4 regions of the Micromonospora sp. NPDC000121 genome follow, and region 3 is predicted to be linked to each of the others. Evidence: riboswitches for the same ligand, from Rfam matches in the RefSeq annotation. Region 3 holds a riboswitch; each other region holds the start of a gene.
The links. Region 3 has a riboswitch for cyclic di-AMP ahead of ACFY23_RS01425 (NlpC/P60 family protein). Riboswitches for the same ligand answer to the same signal wherever they lie in the genome.

Region 1: it holds a riboswitch for cyclic di-AMP, as region 3 does, so the genes downstream of both, ACFY23_RS20950 (C39 family peptidase) here and ACFY23_RS01425 (NlpC/P60 family protein) in region 3, are expected to answer to the same signal.
Region 2: it holds a riboswitch for cyclic di-AMP, as region 3 does, so the genes downstream of both, ACFY23_RS06955 (hypothetical protein) here and ACFY23_RS01425 (NlpC/P60 family protein) in region 3, are expected to answer to the same signal.
Region 4: it holds a riboswitch for cyclic di-AMP, as region 3 does, so the genes downstream of both, ACFY23_RS03480 (hypothetical protein) here and ACFY23_RS01425 (NlpC/P60 family protein) in region 3, are expected to answer to the same signal.

Annotation. Positions count from the first base shown of each region.
Region 1 covers NZ_JBIAZP010000007.1:150,903-154,749, forward strand. Annotated here, with positions in the region: gene ACFY23_RS20940 (hypothetical protein) at 1-173, shown strand, start outside; gene ACFY23_RS20945 (hypothetical protein) at 384-1,142, shown strand; cyclic di-AMP (ydaO/yuaA leader) riboswitch at 1,429-1,570, shown strand; gene ACFY23_RS20950 (C39 family peptidase) at 1,791-2,636, shown strand; gene ACFY23_RS20955 (alpha/beta fold hydrolase) at 2,743-3,486, shown strand; gene ACFY23_RS20960 (CDP-glycerol glycerophosphotransferase family protein) at 3,509-3,847, opposite strand, start outside.
Region 2 covers NZ_JBIAZP010000002.1:200,943-204,789, reverse strand. Annotated here, with positions in the region: gene ACFY23_RS06965 (AAA family ATPase) at 1-1,145, shown strand, start outside; gene ACFY23_RS06960 (cation diffusion facilitator family transporter) at 1,236-2,153, shown strand; cyclic di-AMP (ydaO/yuaA leader) riboswitch at 2,307-2,438, shown strand; gene ACFY23_RS06955 (hypothetical protein) at 2,452-3,510, shown strand; gene ACFY23_RS06950 (SRPBCC family protein) at 3,664-3,847, opposite strand, start outside.
Region 3 covers NZ_JBIAZP010000001.1:290,505-294,351, reverse strand. Annotated here, with positions in the region: gene ACFY23_RS01440 (zinc metalloprotease) at 1-169, shown strand, start outside; gene ACFY23_RS01435 (pyridoxamine 5'-phosphate oxidase family protein) at 286-831, opposite strand; gene dcd (dCTP deaminase) at 910-1,488, shown strand; gene ACFY23_RS01425 (NlpC/P60 family protein) at 1,561-2,601, opposite strand; cyclic di-AMP (ydaO/yuaA leader) riboswitch at 2,614-2,750, opposite strand; gene ACFY23_RS01420 (peptidoglycan recognition family protein) at 2,991-3,847, shown strand, end outside.
Region 4 covers NZ_JBIAZP010000001.1:716,626-720,472, forward strand. Annotated here, with positions in the region: gene ACFY23_RS03475 (carbonic anhydrase) at 1-481, shown strand, start outside; gene ACFY23_RS03480 (hypothetical protein) at 644-1,663, opposite strand; cyclic di-AMP (ydaO/yuaA leader) riboswitch at 1,667-1,798, opposite strand; gene ACFY23_RS03485 (YibE/F family protein) at 1,965-3,314, opposite strand; gene ACFY23_RS03490 (hypothetical protein) at 3,732-3,847, shown strand, end outside.

The sequences.
Region 1 (3,847 bases), on a different contig from region 3:
GGGCTGCCGGCGCCGTCGACCGGGCTGCCGGCGCCGTCGACCGGGCGGCCACCGGTCCCGGCCACCCCGCCGCTCCGGCCGACCCGGCCGGGGCCGTCGCCCCCGGCCCGGCCCCCGCGCCGGCCGGGCGCACCCCGGGCGCCGCCGGCCCCCGGGGCCCGCCGCGCGGCTGATCCGCCACCCGCGGGGCCCGCGCCCCGCGACCGCGCCCGCTGCACGCGTCAGGCAGGGTCCCTACCGCTACCGGCGTCGCGCGATGCGCCCTTCCTTCGCCGTCCACCACACGCACCCGTCCGCCGGCGGGACGTGGCGCTGCCGCGCCCCGCCACCCGGGCGCCGCGTGCGCCCCGCTGCCGCACTCGCTTCCCCGTGAGGTGCCGACCATGGAGACCGTCGTCTACCAGTTCCTGATCGAGGTGCCGCGGGCCGCCGCCATCTGGTCCGCCCTGCTCCTGCTGGCCCTGACCGTGCTCGCCGTGCTGGTCGCCCGTCCCGAGCGGGTCGCGCCCGCCGACGAGCCGGCCGCCCCGCCCGCGGTCGACCCGGCGGCGGAGGCGGCCGACCTGCGCCGCTACGCCGAGGAGGTGGCCGTCGCGGCGGACCGGGCCGCCCGGACCGCCCGGCGGCGGCGGGCCGACTGGCTCGCCGCGCAGGAGGAGGCCGACCGGGCCTGGCGGGCGTACGACGAGGCGGAGACCGCCGCCCGCCGCTTCACCTGGGCCGCCGCCCTGCCCGCCCCGCGCACCCCGCGCACGCCCGCCGAGTACGCCGCCCGCGAGCGCTGGCTGCACCAGGCGGCGGTGGCGGCCCACTGGCGCGGTGATCTCTCCGCCCGCCAACTCCGCGAGGTGTTCGGCCACCGGGCGGGCTGGGATCCCCGCCGGCACCCGGTCGAGCAGGAGATCGCGCTGGCCCGGGCGGTACGCGACGCGAGGCGGGCCGACCACCGGGCCGCCGCCGAGCGGGAACGGTCGGCGTGGCGGGACGCCGACCTGGCCGCCGAGGCGGCGCGGGCCCTGGCCGCCGAGGCGTACGCCGCGGCGGTCCGGCTCCGGCCGGGCCGGCTCCCGGCGGCCCGACCGGAGCCCGCCGGGCTTCGGCCCACGCTCGCCGCGCGCTGGCGTCCCGCCCGGGCGGGCTGAGCCGCGGGCATTTCGGTGACGCCGCTCACAGCGCCGCCGAACCGGTCATCCGGCGCGGCCCGGGCGATTCCCGCCGACGATTCCGCGTCGATGTCCACCACTCGTCCGGTTATCGACGAAAGGTGCGCCGGGAAACGGTCATCCCATTGAGTCACGTCAGTGCCAAACTGCCCGCAAAAAAAGTCTCGCGATCAAGGTTTAAGCAGGTGGGAGCGGGTTGGCAGGGCGTGGCTGGGCCAGTAATGTCGGCCCGTCCGGTGCGGTACCCGATCGCAAGAGGCGACGCCGCGCCGACCCGCCTAATCGTGCACAGGCGAGCCGGGGACCCAGTGCAACATCGGGGTGAATCCGCGGGCCACGGCCCGCGGTAGGGCGTTCTTCCCGCCCGAATCCGTCAGCTAACCCGGTCGGCGGCGTCGGAAGGAGTTCCATCCTCGTGCAGCACCCACCCGCCCCCCGGTCGTTCCGGCGCCTCCACGGCGCCACGGTGCCCCGGCTAGCCCGGCCGCACGCCGCGAGCTGACCCACCGGTCACCGCCCGTCGCCCGGCATTTCCGGGCGCATCCCTGAGTGGTCCACCACCGCCGGACGCCGTCCGCGCGGTCGGTCCCCCCTGCCCGGACCGGCGGCCGCTCACCCCCCGAGCCCGTGGAGGAAACCGTGAAGCACCACCTCAGGCGACAGCTCCGTCGCCTCACGTCCGAGCGTCCGTACCAGGTGGCCGCCGCGTCGGCCGCGGCGCTCGTGCTCGCGTCGGGCACCGGCGCGCTGCTGGCCGGCACCGACGAGGCACCCGCCGCCGCACAGGCCCCGGTGGCCGTGAGCGAGATGCGGGACGGCACCGTCGCCTCGCGCGGCGACGCCCGCGTCGCGGACACCCCGTCGGCCAGCGCCCCGGCCGCGTCCAGCGCCGCCCCCTCGGCCAGCGCCACCAGCGCCGCCCCGAACCCGGACCTGACCCGCAAGCCGGAGCCGCCGAAGCCGCCGAAGGCGAAGTCCCTGGACTACGACTACCAGGCCCAGACCACCTTCTACAACTGCGGTCCGGCCGCCGTCCGGCACGCCCTCAGCGCCGCCGGCATCGACCGTAGCCAGGACCAGCTCGCCGGCCCGCTGGGCACCGACGAGATGGGCACCGACTCCGCCGAGGACACCACCCGGGTGCTGAACGCGACGGTGAAGGGCGACCCGTACCGGACCCGGATGATCCCGGGCGGCGCCGCGACCCCGGCCCAGATGGACCGGCTCCAGGCCGACGTGGTCGCCGCCATCACGGCCGGGCGGGGCGTCGTGGTCAACGTCGCCGGCAGCGCCACGGACACCGACGGCGGCTGGCACTCGTTCCCCGGCGGCCACTACATCGCCGTCGTGGGCTACCAGGACGAGGGCCGGCTGGTGAAGATCGCCGACTCGGCGAACCCGGCGACCGCGTCCTACTGGATGTCCACCATCGACCTGGCGAACTGGGCCGCCACCCGCGGCTACTCCGCCTGAGAAGACACCCGTCGGGCGTCGGCTCCCCCACCGGGAGCCGGCGCCCGATGTCGTCTCCGGGTCACGGCCCTCGCCGGGGCGTACGGCGGGTGGCACACTGCGGCCTATGGTCGACGAATCGGGTGACCGGGACGGCCGGCGCGTCCTGCTGCTGCTGCACGGCATGGGCGCGACCGGGGACGTGTGGCTGCCCTGGGCGCCGCTGCTGGAGCGCCGGTGGGCGGGGCGGTGGCTGGCGCCGGACCTCGCCGGCCACGGCTGGTCGCCGCCGCTGCCGGCGTACTCGTTCGCCGGGCTGGCCGACCGGATCGCCGCGGGGCTCGCGGCGGGGGACCGGCTCGTCGTGCTGGGGCACTCCCTCGGCGGCGTGGTCGGGCTGGCGCTGGCCGCCCGCGGCGCCGGGCTGCCGGTCGACGCGGTGGTCGGGCTCGGCATCAAGGCCGTCTGGTCCCCGGCCGAGCTGGCGAAGGCCGAGGAGTTGGCCGCCCGCCCGGTGACGTGGTTCGCCAGCCGGGACGAGGCGGCCCGCCGGTACCTGCGGGTGGCCGGCCTGACCGGGCTCTTCGCGCCGGACCACCCCGTGGTCGAGGCCGGGCTGCGGCAGGTCGACGGCCGCTGGCGGCTGGCGATGGACCCCGCCGCGTTCGGGGTGGGGGAGCCGGACCTGCCGGCCCTGCTGGCGGCGACGGACGCGCCGGTGCTGCTGGCCCGTGGCGAGCACGACCCCATGGTCACCGACGCCCAGCTCAAGGAGCTGGGCGTGCCGGTCGTCACCCTGCCCGGCCTGGGCCACAACGCCCACGTCGAGGCCCCCGAGGCCGTCCTGGAGCTGGTCGACCCGTACCGCTGACCCGCGCGAGGCGCCGGGCCGGTCAGGTGGCGGCGGAGAGGGACGCCTCGTCCGGCTCGACCGGCAGGCCGGCCCCGGCGGCGTCGCGCGGCGTCGGCGGGTTCCAGCCCGCGTCGAGCTGCCGCCGCGCGGCGTCCAGGAACGCCTCGGCGTACGACTCGGCCGGGAAGTCGCCCAGGTAGCGGCTCCGGGTGGCCCAGCGGGCGGAGGCGAGCGGGTCGGTGTCGAGCAGGGCGGTCAGCACCTCGTCCACGTTGGACATGTCGCGGCGCAGCACGTAGCCCGAGCCGGCCAGGGGGAACCGCTCGGCGAACCGGTCGCCCTCGCCGCCCATGTCGGTGACCGCGTACGGCTTGCCGGA
Region 2 (3,847 bases), on a different contig from region 3:
ACGCCATCCGGGAGCGGGCGATGCCGCGGGGCGCCCGCCGCAACGAGGTGCGCCGGGCCGGCTTCGACGGCGTGTTCGCCGCGCTCTGGGCGCAGGCCCGCCGGCTGGGCATCGGCCGGCTGCCCGAGCAGCGCGCCTTCGAGGACGAGATCGCCGAGCGGCCGGAGTTCCGGGAGTTCCTCAAGGCCTGGTGGCCCCGGCTGCACCCCCGGCACGTGCTGGGCTGGCTGGCCCGCCCTGACCGGCTGCGCCGGTACGCCGGCGGGATCCTCTCCGGCGCCGAGATCCGGCTGCTGACCGACGCGTACCGGAGCCTGGACCGCGCCGGGCTGACGATCGCCGACATCGCGCTGCTGGACGAGCTGGACGCGCTGCTCGGCAAGCCGATGAAGCCGGCCCGGCCGAAGCGGGACCCGTTCCGGCTGGCCAGCGGGGTCCGCGAGCTGAGCACGTTCGCCGACCGGCAGCGCGCGGCCCGCGAGGCGGCGCGGCAGCGCCCGGAGGACTACCGGGAGTATGCGCACGTGGTGGTCGACGAGTCGCAGGACGTCTCGCCGATGCAGTGGCGCATGATCGGCCGGCGCGGGCGGCTGGCCTCGTGGACGGTGGTGGGCGACCCGGCGCAGACGGCATGGACCGGCGACCCGGAGGAGCTGGCCCGGGCCCGGGACCAGGCGCTGGGCCGGCGCAAGCGGCACCACTTCACCCTGACCACGAACTACCGCAACTCGGCGGAGATCTTCGCGGTGGCGGCGGCCGAGATCCGCCGGCTGCACCCGGATCTCCCGCTGCCCAGGGCGGTGCGTTCCACCGGCGTCGACCCGGTCGAGCTGCTGGTGTCGCCGGCGGAGCTGGAGACCACCGTGGTGGCGGCGGCCACGGCGCTGCTGGCCGAGGTCGAGGGCACCGTGGGCGTGATCACCCCGGTGCCCCGCCGGGACGAGGTGGCCGGGTGGCTGGGCGGGCTGGGCGCGCCGCGCCTGCAGGTGGTGACCAGCCTGGAGGCCAAGGGCATGGAGTACGACGGCGTGGTCCTGGTGGCCCCGGGCGAGATCCGAGCCGACCCGGGTTCGGGCGTACGGACGCTCTACGTCGCGCTGTCGCGGGCCACCCAGCGGTTGACCACCGTCGACCCGACCGGCTGACCCGTACCGGCCGCCGCCGGATTCACTTGCACATATTGCGATGTGAGCATAGATTGAACCGGGTCCGGACGGGTGACGGAGGGTGGGCGCGTGGGCGCAGGTCATGACCACCACCACGGGTCGGTCGCGAACGCCGCGCACCGCCACCGGGGCCGCCTCTGGGCGGCGTTCGCGCTGCTCGGCGCCCTGATGGTGGTGGAGGCGGTGGCCGCCTTCCGCACTGGTTCGCTGGCCCTGCTGAGCGACGCCGGGCACATGTTCACCGACGTGCTCGGCATCGGCATGGCGCTCGCGGCGATCACCGCGACCCGGCGCGCCGGCGCGGACCCGCAGCGCACCTTCGGCCTCTACCGGCTGGAGGTGCTGGCCGCCCTGGCCAACGCCGTCCTGCTCTCCGGCGTCGCGGTCTACGTGGTCGTCGAGGCCGTACGCCGGTTCGGCGACCCGCCGGAGGTGCTCGCCGGACCGATGCTCGCGGTCGCCGTGCTCGGCCTGCTCGCCAACGTGGCCGCCTTCGCCCTGCTGCGCTCCGGGGCGAAGGAGAGCATCAACCTTCAGGGCGCGTACCTGGAGGTGCTCGGCGACCTGCTGGGCTCACTCGGCGTGATCGGCGCGGCCCTGCTGATCGCCATCACCGACTGGTGGTGGGCCGACCCGCTGGTCGCGGTGGCGATCGGGCTGTTCATCCTGCCCCGCACCTGGCGGCTCGGGCGCGCCGCGCTGCGCATCCTGGTGCAGGCCGCGCCGGAGCACCTCGAGGTCACCAAGGTGCACGACCGACTGGCGGCCGTGCCCGGCGTCGCCGAGGTGCACGACCTGCACGTCTGGACGCTGACGTCCGGGATGGAGGTGGCCTCGGCGCACCTGACCATGGAGCCGGGCGCGGAAATCGGCGCGGTGCTCACCGCGGCCCGGACGGCTCTGCACGAGGACTTCCAGATCGAGCACGCGACGTTGCAGATCGAGCCGGGGGCGGCGCCCGGGGCCTGCGGGTCGATTGAGTGGTAATGAGCACAACCTTAAATCTGGGAGAGTATTGTTGCCTTATGCCGGATTTGACGGTAAGCGGGCAGACACCCTCAGTCACCTGCGCTGCACCAGTCACACCGGCACCGGTAGGCTCGGTTCCGGCCTCCGCCAGGCGGCACCCACCGGTGCCGGCGGTGGCCGCCGCCTAATCGCCCAGCGGGGCGAACCGGGGAACCATGTTCGTGGGGTGCATCCGCGTCAGCGGTAGGGATCTTCCGTCCCGAACCCGTCAGCTAACCCGGTCGGCGGCTGACGGAAGGACACGTGTATGCCAGTGATGGCACCTGTACGACGACGCGCCGCCCGGTTGGCGGCCCTGATCGCCGCGACGCTCGCCCTCGGCGCCGCGGTCGCCCCCGTCACCACCGCCCCCGCGGCGGCCGCCTCCCGGACCGGCCTGCTCGCCGCGGCCCCCGGTCAGGACGAGGAGGGCGGCACGCCCGCCCTGCGGGCCCAACTCGAGGCCGCCAGCAAGGGCTACCTGGACGCCAAGCGGGCGCTGGACACGTCGGTCAAGCGGCAGCAGCAGCTCGCCGCGCAGCTCAAGACGACCGAGGGCGAGCTGACCGAGCGGAGCGACAAGGTCGGCGAGATCGCCGGAGTGGCCTACCGGACCGGCCGGCTGGGCGTCGCGTCCGCCCTGCTCAACAGCAGCTCGCCGGACGGCTTCATGGACCGGGCCGCCGCCCTCGACGCGGTGGCCGCCAACGAGGACCGGGCGCTCCGCGAGCTCCAGGAGACCCGCGACCAGGCCGCCCGCACCAAGCTCGCCCTGGACGGCGAGATCCGGGAGCAGCGCAAGCAGGTCACGCTGATGGCCAAGCGCAAGGACCAGGCGGAGCGGGCGCTGACGGTGGCCAACCGGTCGCAGTCGAGCAGCGGGCCGGGCGGCAGCTCCACCGCGACGGCGAAGCCGGCCCCGCGTAACCCCGACGGGTCCTGGCCCTCCGAGTCGTGCAGCGTCAACGACCCCACCCCGGCCGACGGCTGCATCACCCCGCGCACCCTGCACGCGCTCAACCAGGCCAAGGCGGCCGGCTTCACCCGCTACGTCTCCTGCTACCGCCCCGGCGGCTCGGGCGAGCACCCGAAGGGCCGGGCCTGCGACTTCGCGGCGCAGAAGAGCGGGTTCGGCGGCGACGCCACCGGCGGCGACAGGACGTACGGCAACAACCTGGCGGCGTACTTCGTCAGGAACGCCGACCGGCTCGCCGTGCTCTACGTGATCTGGTACAGGCAGATCTGGCTGCCCAGCAGCGGATGGAAGTCGTACAGCGGCGCCAACGGCGACCCGTCCAGCGACCACACCAACCACGTACACCTGTCGGTCTACTGACGCCCCGGCCCCGGTGACCCGCCCCTCGCGGGTCACCGGGGCCGACCGTCTTACCGCGCCCACGCCTCCCCGGGACAGGTCACCTGACGGCCCCTGGCAACCCCGTACGGCCGCCGACGGCCGGGTACGCCGCCGGGTTCGCCGAAGCCCGGCTCAGGCGGGCGGCGACCCCGGCGGGCACCCGTCCAGGGCCGCGCCGAGCCGGGCGGCCAGGCCCAGGTGGGCGGCGCGCGCCTGGCGGAAGGCGTAGCCGAAGAGCGGAGCCGGCGCGGCGAGGGTGATCTCGACGTCGATCCGGACCACGCCGTCCGGCTCGGCCCGCAGCCGCGTCCGGTTG
Region 3 (3,847 bases):
GGCGTCCCCGGCATTCCAGTGCCCGACCGGGCGGGACACCTGCACCGCCCCGGGCGCCGACCCGATCACCAACTTCATGGACTACACCTACGACTCCTGCATGTACCAGTTCACCGCCGGGCAGGCCAGCCGCATGCTGACCGCCTGGAACGCGTACCGCGCGGCGTAGTTCCGCCGTACGACCGGTGCCGGCCCCGCTCGACGGGGCCGGCACTGTCGTCTTCGGGGTCGGGGTGAGGCGGTGTGGCGCCCGGACGGGGACGGCCCGGGGCGCCACACCGCGTCTCAGGCGGCCGGGCGGGCGGCGAGGCCGCCGCAGCCCGACCGCGTCTCGGGCGCCGCCTCGTTGCCGGCGGCGGCCTGGGGGTCGAGCCAGACCTGGACGGCGGGCCGGCCGTGCCCCTCGCCGGCGCCGCCCGCGACGCCCGGCTCGCGGCGGGCGAGCATCGCCACGTCGACGGTGAACTCGAACAGCCGCCAGTCGACCTGCGGCGCGGCCCGGTGGTTGCGGGCCAGCCGGGCGACCCGGGCCGGATCGGTGACCGGCCGGGCGTGGCCGGCGACGTAGGCCTCGTCGTCGCTCTCCTCGGGCGGGAAGGAGTGCAGGGCGTAGCGGCCGTCGCGTTCCAGGTCGCGCCGCTTGGGCGAGTCGACCACGAAGCAGAAGAGCCCCTCGTCGGTGATCACCGGAGAGACGGGATGGACCCGAGGCCCGCCGTCGGCGCGGACGGTGGCCAGATAGCCGAAGCCCGGCCCGTACTGCTGCATGAGGGAGCGGATCCCGTCGGCGAGGCGGGGCTCGTCGGCGGCGAATTCGGACCAGGAAGCCATGCCGACATTCTATCGAACACGTGTACGAACAGGTAGTCCGACACGCAGGTCAGGCAGATCGCTCGCTAAGGTGGTGCGATGCTGCTCTCCGACCGCGACCTGGTCTCCGAGATCAAGGCGGGCACGCTCGCGCTGGAGCCGTTCGAGCCCACGCTGGTGCAACCGTCCAGCATCGACGTACGCCTGGACAAGCTCTTCCGCGTCTTCAACAATCATCTCTACACCCACATCGACCCGGCGATGCAACAGGACGACCTGACGTCGATGGTCGAGGTGCCGGAGGGCGAGCCGTTCGTGCTGCACCCGGGCGAGTTCGTGCTCGCCTCGACGCTGGAGGTGATCTCGCTCGGCGACCAGCTCGCCGGGCGGCTGGAGGGCAAGTCGAGCCTGGGACGACTGGGTCTGCTCACCCACTCCACCGCGGGCTTCATCGACCCGGGCTTCTCCGGCCACGTGACGCTGGAGTTGTCCAACGTGGCCAACCTGCCCATCACCCTCTGGCCGGGCATGAAGATCGGCCAGCTCTGCATCTTCCGGCTCTCGTCGCCGGCCGAGCACCCGTACGGCTCCGCCGTCTACGGCTCGCGCTACCAGGGGCAGCGCGGCCCGACCCCGAGCCGCTCCTGGCAGCACTGGCGCACCTGGCCGACCCGCTGACCCGACGGTCGCCTGTCAGGAAGGGGCCCTTCCTCTACCGAACGCGTTAGGAAGGGGCCACTTCCTGACACCTCAGCCGGGGCGGCCGTAGCTGTGGATCGGGCCGTCGTCGACCTTCTTCATCTTCACCGGCACGCCGGCGCGGGAGGCGTGCACCACCCAGCCCCCGCCGACGTACATGCCGACGTGGTGCAGGTCGCTGTAGTAGAAGACCAGGTCGCCCGGGCGCAGCTCGCCCCGGCTGACGGTCGCGGTGACCCGGCGCTGCTGCGCGGCGTTGTGCGGCAGCGAGACCCCGGCCTTCGCCCAGGCGGCGAGCATCAGGCCCGAGCAGTCGTACGCGTCCGGGCCCTCGGCACCCCAGACGTAGGGCTTGCCGATCTGGGCGCAGGCGAACTTGACCGCGGTGCCGGCCCCGCCACCGGGATAGCTGGCCGGGCAGGGGGCGGGGCGCAGCGGGCCGCCCCCACCGCTGCCGTAGATCCGTAGCCGCAGCTTCTGCAGCCGGTCGATCTCGGCGTTGATCTGCTTCTTCTTCGCGGCGAGCTGCGCCTCGGTCCGGCCGAGCTGGACGACCATCTCGTCCAGCGACGCCTTCTTCTCGGCCAGCCGGTCGCGCAGCTCGGCGACCTGCCGCACGTCCTGCTGCTGATGCCGGGCGAACCGGTCGAGCAGTTCGAGCTGGCCGACCATCTGGTCGGGCGAGCGGCTGCCCAGCAGGGCGTTGACGGCGGAGACGTTCTCACCCTTGTAGGCGCGGACGGCCAGCGCGCCGACCTTCTCCATCGCCTGGTCGACCTGCTTCTCCAGCGGCTCGATCTGCTTGGCGAGGGCGGTGGCCTGCCGGCGCTTGGCGGCCAGGTCCTGGCGGGTGGCGTTGTGCCGTTCGATGATCGGTTCGAGCTTGTTCCAGTCCTCGTCGATCTGGCGCTCGATCTCCGCGACCGTCGGTTCGGCGTGGGCCGCCGTGGCGCCGCCGGTCAGGACGACGGCGAACGCGGCCAGGGCGGCGAGGGCGGTGGTGCAGCGGTACCAGCGTGGGCGCGGCGCAGCCGTCGTCGGGTCGGCGGGCGCCGACCGTGCCGACGGTGGCCGCGGGGCATGGTGTGCCACCGGGCTCCGTACTCCTTCTTCCCATACCGCCTACCGGGTTAGCTGACGGGTTCGGGCGGGAAGGGGACGCCCTACCGCAGGTGCTGCGGATTCACCCCGGGTTACCTGGGTCCCCGGCTCGCTCGGGAGCGACTCGGCGGTGTCGGACCGTTACCGCCCGGGATGGACGGACTGTCGCCGGCCGACGATTGACCAGAGTAGAGACGGCCGTTATCGATCCGCAACCCATCGCGCCGTGACACACCGTGTTCATGTGGGCCGGTGGGAGCGCGCCACCCCGGCCGGCGAAATTTTCCTTCTTCGGCAAGTGGCGCATGGAAAGGTATTGACCGGAGGTGGTACCCGGGGCGAAGGTGGCCCCACATTCGCCCGTCCGACCTGGGGGTCTGATGCACCTGTCAGCGACATCGAGGAGCAGACGCGTCCTGCTGGCCGCCGCCGTGGCGGCCGCCCTGACGGCGACGCCGCTCACCGCCGCCGGATCCGCCGCCGCCGCGACGACGACCGACCGGCAGCAGCAGTACGCCGCCGCGGCGGCGGAGTACGGCGTGCCGGAGAGCGTCCTGCTCGGAGTCTCCTACCTGCAGTCCCGCTGGGACACCAACGCCGGAACGCCGAGCACCAGCGGCGGCTTCGGACCGATGCACCTCACCGACGCGGAGTACGTCGCCGCGCTGCCCGGGGGCACCCACCACGACGATGGCACCGAGGACCCACGTGGCGACGACTCGCGCCCGTCCCTGGCCGAGGCGCACGAGCCGCCGGACACCCCGCCGCCCGCCGAGGCCTCGCTGCGGACGCTCGACGCCGCCGCCGAGCTGACCGGCGCCAGTGAGGAGGCGCTGCGGACGGACGTCACGGCGAACATCCGGGGCGGCGCGGCGCTGCTGGCCGCGTACCAGAAGCAGATCGGCGCGCCGGTCGGCGCCGACACCGACCCGGCGGCCTGGTACGGCGCGGTGGCCCGCTACTCGGGCGCGGACAGCACCGACGCCGCGGCGGCCTTCGCCGACGAGGTGTACGCCACCATCGGCGCCGGGGACAGCCGGGTGACCGACGACGGGCAGCAGGTCACCCTGGCCGCCCGCGCGGTGCAGCCGGAACGCTCCTGGCTGGACCGGCTGGGCCTGCGCAAGGTCGCCCGGCCCGACGGTCTGGAGTGCCCCGACACCATCTCCTGCGAGTGGATCCCGGCGCCCTACGTGCAGTACGGCCCCACGGTGGGGGACTACGGCAACCACGACCT
Region 4 (3,847 bases), 430 kb from region 3:
CACCGCCGGCCACACCGTCGGCCCCGAGGTGCTGGGCAGCGTCGAGTACGCGGTGACGGTCCTGCGTACGCCGCTGGTGGTGGTGCTCGGGCACGACTCGTGCGGCGCCGTCCAAGCCGCCCGTACGACGAACGCCACCGGCACGCCCCCGGCCGGGCACCTGCGCGCCGTGGTCGACGCCGTGGTGCCCAGCCTGCGTCGCGCAGCCGCCGAGGGCGTGGACGACATCGACCGCATCGTCGACATCCACATCGGGTGCACCGTCGAGGCGATGCTGGACCGCTCGACCGTGCTCGCCGCCGAGGTGGCCGCCGGGCGCTGCGCCGTGGTCGGCATGTCGTACCGGCTGGCTGCCGGTGAGGCGCGGGTGGTGGCCTCCGTGCCGGCCGACCTGGGCGCGGCCGACGGGGCGCTCGGCCGGGCCGACTCCGACGGCGCTCACGCGGCGTCGCCACCGGCCGTCACCGCTGCCGTCGCCTGACCCGTTTCCCGACCGGCCAGTCTGCTCCCCGGCCGGCCCGGCGGTCCCGCCCGGCCACCCGGCGGTCCCGCCCGGCCGGCCCGGTGCGACGGGGACGAGGGGCCACAGACGCCAGACAGGGCCGCCCCGCAGGCGCGGGGCGGCCCTGTCGCATGGCTGCCGTCAGAGCAGCGACACGTGCACGTGGTCGGTGTGGTTCGACGGGCCGCTGTAGGACTTCCAGCCGGTCGCCGGGAACCAGATCTGCCTGTTCCAGATCACGTAGTAGATGCCGAGCCGGTCGGCGTTACGCACCAGGAACGCGGTCAGGTTGTTGCCGTACATGTAGGTGTCGTCGTTGTGCCAGGGGGAGAAGCCGCTCCGCTGCAGCGACCAGTCGCAGGCCCGGCCCTTCGGATGCTCGTACGGCCCGCCGGAGCGGTAACAGCCGACGAAGCGGTTGAAGCCGGCCCGCTTGACCTCCTTGTACATGTGCAGGGTGCGCGCGGTGATGCAGCCGGAGGTGGTGGGGTCGTTCTCGGTGCAGGACAGAGGCTTCCAGTCGCCGTCGGCCGTACGACCCGGTGCTATCCGGGCCACCGGCGAGGTGGCGACCACCTTGCCGTCGGTCAGCCCTCTGCCGCCGACCAGCGCGAGCGCCTTCTCCGCCTCGCGCTTGCCGCGGGCCATCTCGTTGGTCAGCTTCTGCTGCTCGCGGACCTCGGCGTCGAGCGCCAGCTTGGCCTGCTCGGCGCGGGTCTTGACCGCGTTCACCTCGGCGAGTTTCTTGGCGTTGACCAGGTTCAGCTCGTCGAGGGCGGCGGCGCGCCGGACGAACGAGTCGGGGCTGGGGGTGTCCAGCAGCATCGACACCGCGCCGATCCGGCCGGTCCGGTAGGACTGGGTCGCGATCTGACTGACCTGCGGGGCCAACGCGTCCAGCTCGGCCTGCGCCCGGTCGACCTCCAGGGCCAGCTCGAGCTGTCGCTTCTTCGACTTCTCCAGTTTCGACTTGGCCTGGACGTAGCTGCGGTTCCGCGCCTCGATCAGGTCGTCGAGGAGCTTGGGCTCGTCGTCCCCGTGGCCGGAGGGCTGAGGCGGTGGGGTGGGGGCGGCCGCCGCCGGGAGGGGCCCGGCGAAGACGGCCAGGGCGGCGATCACGGCCACCACAGGTGTCAACCAGCGGTGTAGGGGTGCCGTCACAGTTTTCCCTTCCGTCGACCGCCGACCGGGTTAGCTGACGGGTTCGGGGCGGAAGTGGCCCCTACCGCTGTCGCGGATTCACCCCACGTGCCTGGGTCCCCGGCTCGCCTGGCGGCGATTGGGCGGCGGCACCGCAGGCGCCGCTGCGCGCCTTCGGCGGTGACCGGCAGCGAGGTTACCCGAGAGTCCTCCTGGGGATCTACGTCCCTAAGCCGACTAAATGCGTTATTTCGTAGCGGCGGAGGGTGACCAGTGACGCGTTTATCAGGCGGGACGTCCTGATCGGTCACGCTGAGGAGTGTCACCATGCGGTGTCCGTTCTCCCGTCTCGGTCGGGCCATCCGGCGGGGGCGGCGGAGGGGGTGTTCCCGCGCGGGCCGCTGAGGGCCTCCAGCGCCTCGGACCGGTCCGTCGCCGGCCGGGGCGCCGGCGGGGTCGGGGGTGCGCCGCCGTCGGCGGAGTCGCCACCCCGCCGGCCGGCCCCGGTCACCACGGCCGCGAGCCCGGTGGTGAGCGGCACGGCGGCGATCAGGCCCAGGGTGGCGACCGCGCTGCGGACGATCTCCTGGGCCAGGAACTCGCTGGTCAGGATCTGGCTCACCGCCCGCGAGTCGGCGGTCAACAGGAGCAGCACCGGCAACGAGGCCCCGGCGTACGCCAGCACGATGGTGTTCACCGTCGAGGCGATGTGCGCACGGCCGACCCGGGTGGCCGCCCGGTAGAGCTGCATCCGGGACAGCGCGGGGTTGGCGTGGGCCAGCTCGGTGACCGTCGCGGCCTGCGTCACCGTGACGTCGTCGAGCACGCCGAGCGAGCCGATGATGATGCCGGCGAGCAGCAGGCCGTGCAGGTCGACGTCGGCCTGGAACATCGACAGCGTGGTGGCGTCCTCGGTGCCGAAGCCGGTCAGGTGGGTCGCCGCGGTGGCGATCGTGCCGAGCACCCCGGTCAGCACCAGGCTGCCCAGCGTGCCGAGCACGGCGACCGAGGTCTGCGCGGTCACCCCGTGTGTGAGGTAGAGCACCACGAACATGATCAGTGCCGCGCCGACGACCGCGACCAGCAGCGGCGGGCTGCCGGCGCTGATGCCGGGCAGCACGAAGGTCAGCAGGATGGCGAAGCTCGCCCCCAGGCCGGCCAGCGCCGCGAGCCCGCGCCACCGCCCGAACGCGACGATCGCGGCGGCGAACAGCACCACCAGCCAGAGCAGCGGCTTGCCGCGCTGGTGCTCGGCGATGTTGTAGGAGCTCGCCGAGGGGTCCGCGGGATCGGTGAGCTGGACCAGGATGATCTCGTCGCCGACCGCGACCCTCGGCGCCCCCGGCCCGGCCGGCACCGGCGTCTCCACCTGCTGGCCGGCGTCGGGGCCGTCGTCGACCCGTACGGTCACGGTGCCGCAGGGGCCCTCCGCGGCGCCCGGGGTGCCCTCCGGCGCCTCCGGGGTGGGCGGGCACGGTTCGGTCACCACCCGGGTCACCGTGCCGTGCTGGCGGGGCGGATCGGTGCCGGGCGCGGCGTCCGGGGCGTCCCACGGCCAGAGCGCCAGGGCCGCGATCACGGTGGCGACGAACAGGGGCACCACCGTCGCGACGAGGATCCGTCGCACCCTCGGCGGGGCGGACGGTGCGGGACGGCTGTGGTCGGCGCCCATCGAGTGTCTCCCAACGAATCCAGGGCGGGGTACGTGCCGGCGGCCCGGTCGGTTCAGCGTGCCCGGGCAACCGCGGAGGCGGGTCGCCGCCGGGTGGCGGGGTGGTCACGCACCGCGATCGTCCGGCCCGACCGGTGGCGGCCGGTCGGTGTCGCCGCCCGGGCGGGGCGGCGGGGCGGGCGGTGCGAGGTGCGGAGGGCCACCGGCCGAATGGTAGCCATCCCGACATCCGGACGCAGGTCGTGAGGGTCGGTGTCGGCCGGCGGGCCGCCCCGTCCGGCCACCGCCATGCCACTGCCGGGGGCCGTCGGGCATCGCCGGTCGACCGTCCCGTGGTGGCCGGCGCGGCGGTCTCGTCGGGGCGGATCGGCCGTAGGGTGCGCCAGTCGGCCCCGGATGCGCACTACGGTGGTGGTTGTGCGGGCGACGGTGACGGCGGGGTGGTGGGCCCGGCTGCTGCTGCTCGTGGGCACGCTGCTCGGTCTGGCCGCGATGCACACCCTCGGCCACGGCTCGCACGCCGCGGGCCACTC